2 linked regions of the Methylobacillus flagellatus KT genome follow. The protein of the gene in region 1 interacts with the protein of each later gene in a pairwise test. Links are inferred from orthologs where the notes say so. Each region holds a gene or a part of one and is shown in the gene's direction. Other genes may lie near its edges.

Evidence for each region. Proteins that work in one complex are often made in the same cells at the same time.
Region 2: the proteins of MFLA_RS08305 (region 1) and MFLA_RS12710 interact in binary tests that used the Escherichia coli proteins (3 or more experiments, as listed by UniProt). The link is inferred for Methylobacillus flagellatus KT from one-to-one orthologs.

Annotation. Positions count from the first base shown.
Region 1 is NC_007947.1:1,734,213-1,737,197, reverse strand. It holds MFLA_RS08305 (helix-turn-helix domain-containing protein), read left to right. Parts: upstream 1-1,034; coding sequence 1,035-1,937; downstream 1,938-2,985. Other genes in the region: ispG (flavodoxin-dependent (E)-4-hydroxy-3-methylbut-2-enyl-diphosphate synthase), read left to right, coding at 1,941-2,985; pilW (type IV pilus biogenesis/stability protein PilW), read left to right, coding at 289-1,032; rlmN (23S rRNA (adenine(2503)-C(2))-methyltransferase RlmN), read left to right, coding at 1-292.
Region 2 is NC_007947.1:2,667,812-2,670,738, forward strand. It holds MFLA_RS12710 (rod shape-determining protein), read left to right. Parts: upstream 1-905; coding sequence 906-1,949; downstream 1,950-2,927. Other genes in the region: gatA (Asp-tRNA(Asn)/Glu-tRNA(Gln) amidotransferase subunit GatA), read right to left, coding at 1-487; gatC (Asp-tRNA(Asn)/Glu-tRNA(Gln) amidotransferase subunit GatC), read right to left, coding at 497-784; mreC (rod shape-determining protein MreC), read left to right, coding at 2,070-2,927. UniProt on the Escherichia coli protein: Forms membrane-associated dynamic filaments that are essential for cell shape determination. Acts by regulating cell wall synthesis and cell elongation, and thus cell shape.

The DNA of each region.
Region 1 (2,985 bases):
CGGTGTCAACGATACTGCCGAGCATGCCAGGCAATTGTTGAATATCGTTCAGGATGTGCCTTGCAAATTCAACCTGATTCCATTCAACCCTTTCCCGAATAGCGGCTACGATACCTCCAAGCCCGACAATATCCGCCGTTTTCGCGATATCCTCATGCAGGCAGGCTATGTCGTGACCACACGCAAGACCCGCGGCGAGGACATTGACGCGGCTTGTGGTCAGCTGGCTGGTAAGGTGCAGGATAAGACCAAGCGTTCGTTGCGCCGCATCAAAGTGGAGGCGGTTGCGTGAGGAAGTTCCTGGTGGGGGCTTGCTGCTTGTTGCTGATCGCTTGTGCCGCCACTGAAACCAAGCAGGATACCGAGGCAAGCCGTGAGCGCGCCCGTGTACATACCGAACTGGGTGCTGGATATTATGCCCAGAACCAGATTGCCGTGGCGTTGGAGGAATTTGAGCTTGCCGCGCAGATCAATCCTTCCTATGCGCCTGCCTATAACGGCCTTGGGCTAGTGTATGGCACATTGCGTGAAGACGAGAAGGCAGATGCAGCATTCCGCAAAGCGTTGCAGCTAGACCCGAAAAGCTCTGAAACGCGCAACAATTACGGTAGCTTTCTCTGCGCGCGCAACCGTATCGATGAATCTATCGTCCAGTTCATGGAAGCGGTCAAGAATCCGCTGTATGTCACGCCGGGCGTGGCATACATGAATGCTGGCACTTGCCTGCTACGTAAGAAGGATATTAAGCAGGCTGAGCTTTACCTGCAGCATGCCTTGCAATTGCAGCCACAATTATTTCAGGCAGGGTATCAATTGGCGGTGATTGCCCATAGTCGAGGCGAGTATGAGGCGGCGCGCGACTACCTTAAGCCTGCGTTGGAAAGTGACAGCCCAACCGCCGACATGCTTTGGCTGGGCATTAAGCTTGCTCGCGAAGCAGGCGACCGTGATAGTGAGGCCAGTTATGCTTTGCAGCTGAGGAGGAAATTTCCTCATTCCGAGCAAGCAAAACGATTATTGTCAGGACAGTAATAATGAGTGAGCAAGATTCTCCCGAGCAGGAGCTGCAGGCAGCGCCAGCCTCGATTGATCGTATCGGACCGACTCTGGTCGCCGCGCGGGAAAGTCTCGGCCTGGGGGCTGAGGATGTTGCGAATCGCCTGCGCCTCAGTCTACGCCAGGTGCAAGCACTGGAAAACGATGATTTTGCTGCATTGCCTGAAGCTGTCATCACGCGTGGGTTCATACGCAACTATGCGCGCCTGGTCAATATCGACGCAGCCCCTCTGCTGCGTGTCTACAGTCAATATGTACCTGTGCAGGACAGCCAGGCGATCAGCATCCCTTCTGCGAATATCGTGATTTCCGGCGAGGCGGGGGCGCCATGGCGGCCCTATATGTGGTTCGGGATATTGCTGGTCGTATTGATGGCTGGGTGGGTGCTGTATGTTGATTTCTATCAGGCGCATGATCCCGATACCGGATTATCGGAAGCGATAGTGGCTCCAATCTCGGATAAGGACGAATTGATTTCCGGCAAGCCTGAGGCAGAAGCGCTTGCTTCGCCTGATCCCATGCCGCCAGCACCTACAGATGAACCTGCTGCTGTTGAACAGCCGGCGGCTGTGCCAGCGACGCCATCCGCGGTTGAGATAACTCCTCCTATCGCTCAACCTGCTCTTGCATTGCCGGCGGCGGAAGATGCACGCATCAAATTTACCGTCACTGAGGCGACCTGGGTCAGCGTTTCAGATGCCAATGGTAAACAAATCATGAGTAAGACGCTTGAGCCCAATAGCGAGGAGGTCGTGACTGGCAAACCACCATTTAGGATTGTGGTTGGCAACATCCATGGCACCAAGCTGGAATACAATAACAACCCCGTTGATCTGGCGCCTTATGCCAAGGTCAATGTGGCCCGACTGACACTGGAGTAGAGCTTGGATCATCAATCTCTCAGCCGGCGCACTACCAAGACCGTCATGATCGGTCATGTTCCGGTAGGCAGTAGCGCCCCGGTAGTCGTGCAGTCCATGACCAATACCGATACCGCCGATGCTGCAGCTACGGTCCGTCAGGTGTATGAGCTTTGGCGTGCTGGCTCAGAAATCGTGCGTATTACCGTGAATTCGCCCGAGGCTGCCGCACAAGTGGGTGCCATCAGGCGTCAGCTTGACGATCTGGGGTGCAATGTTCCGTTGGTGGGTGACTTTCACTTCAATGGCCATCGTTTGCTGGCGCAATATCCTGATTGCGCCGAGGCGCTGGCGAAATATCGCATTAATCCGGGTAATGTAGGTAAGGGTTCCAAGCGGGACGAGCAGTTTTCTGCCATGATCAAGGCGGCAATCGACTACAACAAGCCTGTCCGCATCGGCGTAAACTGGGGCAGCCTGGATCAGGCCAAGATGGCGCGCATGATGGATGAAAACTCTAAGCGTGCCGCACCCTTGGCTGCGGATGCCTTGATGCGCGAAATGCTGATCCAGTCGGCATTGGAGAATGCCGCTGCAGCAGAGGAACTCGGCCTTCCCAGTGACCGCATCATTATTTCCTGCAAGGTGAGTGCGGTGCAGGACCTGATCAAAGTCTACCGCGACTTGGGTAGTCGCTGCGATTATCCATTGCACCTGGGGCTGACCGAGGCCGGCATGGGCTCCAAGGGAATCGTGGCGTCCACTGCGGCCTTGTCCGTATTGCTGCAGGATGGAATCGGCGACACCATCCGGGTATCGTTGACGCCAGAGCCTGGTGAGTCGCGGACCAAAGAAGTCGTGGTAGCGCAGGAGATCCTGCAGACCATGGGTATACGCTCATTTACTCCGCTGGTGACGGCCTGTCCAGGTTGCGGCAGGACGACTTCCACTTTCTTCCAGGAGCTCGCCCAGAAAATTCAGCACTACCTGCGCGATCAAATGCCTGTCTGGCGCAGCCAGTATCCCGGCGTGGAGAACATGAGCGTGGCCGTGATGGGCTGCGTCGTGA
Region 2 (2,927 bases), 930 kb from region 1 along the record:
GGCGAGCCGCCACAGCAGCCGCGCTGCCGCCCGAACTGCCGCCGGGAACACGGCTGCGGTCCCAAGGATTCTGCACCTTGCCGAAATAGGAAGTCTCGTTGGAGGAGCCCATCGCGAACTCATCCATATTGGTCTTGCCCAGATTGACGGCGCCGGCAGCATTGAAGCGCTCGATGATGCCTGCATCATAAGGGGCAATGAAGTTTTCCAGCATCCTGGAGCCGCAAGTGGTCCGCCAGCCCTTGGCACAGAAAATGTCCTTTTGCGCAATTGGGATGCCCGTGAGCGGTCCCGCGTCGCCATTGGCGATACGCTGGTCGGCCGCCTGGGCCTGGGCCAGGCTCAGCTCCGGGTTAACGGTGATATAGGCATTGATCTCCGGGTTCAGCTGGGCAATGCGGTTGAGATACTCCTGCGTCAATTCGACGCTAGATATCTCCTTGCTGGCCAACATGTCGGCCAGTTGTTTCAAACTATGATTGATCATGACAGGGACTTATTCGATGACTTTGGGTACGAGGTAGAGACCGTTCTCAACGGCCGGTGCGATGGATTGCAGCAAGTCGCGCTGGTTGCTTTCGGTCACCACATCCTCTCGCAGGCGCTGCGTCACGTCCTGGGAATGCGACATGGGCACGATCCCACTGGTGTCTACGGCCTGCATTTCCTCGATCAGGCCGAGAATTCCGGAAAGCTTGACCAGGGTCGCTTCGGCCTCTTCCTCGCTGACAGCGATCCGTGCAAGGTGCGCAATCCTTTTGACGTCATGTGTGTTGAGTGACATTTATCCAATCCAAATCTTAAATTTCCGGGAGATATCAGGTATTATACCTTGATTTTACGCACATCTTCAGCCGCAACAACATGGCCTGCACGGCCTGCGGCAGCTCGCCAGGATACAAATAATGTTCGGTCTTTTAAACAGCTACTTTTCCAACGATCTCGCCATTGACCTTGGCACAGCAAACACCCTGATTTACGTACGTGGCAAGGGTATCGTCCTTGACGAGCCATCCGTGGTGGCAATCCGCCAGGAAGGCGGCCCCACAGGCAAGAAGACCTTGCTGGCCGTAGGCCTGGAGGCCAAGCGCATGCTGGGCCGCGCGCCAGCCAACATCACCGCGATCCGCCCGATGAAGGATGGCGTGATTGCCGATTTCACCATCACCGAGCAGATGCTCAAGTACTTCATCCGCAAGATCCACGAATCCCGCCTGTTCAGCCCCAATCCCCGCATCATTATCTGTGTACCCGTCGGCTCCACGCAGGTGGAGCGCCGCGCGATCAAGGAATCCGCGGAAATGGCCGGCGCACGGCAGGTCTACCTGATCGAGGAACCGATGGCCGCAGCAATCGGCGCCAATATGCCGGTCGCGGAAGCGACGGGATCCATGGTGGTGGATATCGGCGGCGGTACCACCGAAGTCGGAGTGATTTCGCTGGGCGGCATTGTCTATGCAAAATCGGAGCGTGTCGGCGGCGACAAGTTCGATCAGGCCATCATCGACTACATCCGCCGCAACTACGGCATGCAGATTTCCGAACCGACCGCAGAATTGATCAAGAAGCAGATCGGCTCCGCATTCCCGGGTTCCGAAGTGCTGGAGCTCGAAGTCACCGGCCGCAATCTGGCCGAAGGCTTGCCGCGCAAATTCACCATTTCCAGCAATGAAATCCTGGAAGCGCTGACTGAACCACTCAACTCCATCGTCGGCGCAGTGAAATCCGCCTTGGAGCAAACCCCTCCCGAGCTCGGTGCCGACATCGCCGAAAAAGGCATGGTATTAACCGGCGGCGGCGCATTGCTGCGCGACCTGGACCGCCTGCTGCTGGAAGAAACCGGCCTGCCGGTGATCGTGGCAGAGGACCCGCTGAGCTGTGTCGCCCGCGGCTGCGGCAGGGCATTGGAAGAAATGGACAAGCTGGGCAATGTATTCGCCTACGAATAAATTGCGTTATCATGCGTACGGAATCAGGCCATATCACAATGGCCTGTTTTTTATTACCCGGCGCCCTGCAGGCTCCGCCATACCCTAGCAAACTAGACCAGACAACTACTTACATATCTCATGCCACGCGCCTTAGAACACCAACACCACACTGGCTTCTTTGTTCGCGGCCCGAGCCCCATCGCACGCCTGCTGTTTTTTTCCGTGCTATCTTTGGCGCTGATTGTCACGGATGCACGGCTCAACTACCTTATCGAAGTGCGCCAGGGATTCATTGCCCTGCTTCACCCCCTGCAGATCATTGCCAATGCCCCGCTCAGCCTGGTTGAAGACGTAGGGGCATACCTGCATACCCAGACTACCCTGGCGGAAGAGAACACCCGCCTGCGGCACCAGGCCCTGATGCATGCGGAAGAGCTGCAGCGCTTCCAGGCGCTGATGGCTGAGAATGAGCGACTACGCAGCTTGCTGGGCGCAGCCCAGGTATCCAGCCAGCCGGCAAGGCTTGCCGAGATATTGCATATGGGGCGCGACCCGTTCAGCCACAAGGTGGTCGTCAACCTCGGCTCAAGGCAGAACATCGTTCCGGGCCAGGCGGCAATTGATGAGCACGGGGTGATCGGCCAGGTCACGCGCGTTTATCCTTTCAGCAGCGAAGTGACGCTGATTACCGACAAAGAGCTCTCCATCCCTGTACAGATCGAACGGAACGGTTTGCGGGCCATCGCGTTCGGGCAAGGACGCAATGCGACATTGGAATTGCCCTCCCTGCCTGCGAACGTTGATATCCAGGTAGGTGACAAACTGGTGACTTCCGGCATCGATGGTATCTACCCGCCAGGCCTGGCTGTCGCCGAAATCATCCGCGTAGAGGCCGACGGCGACTCGCCCTTTGCCCATATCATCGGCAAACCCATCGCCGGTATCGATCGTCACAGGCAACTCCTTCTGGTCAGCATTCCCCAGGTTGAGCGCCCG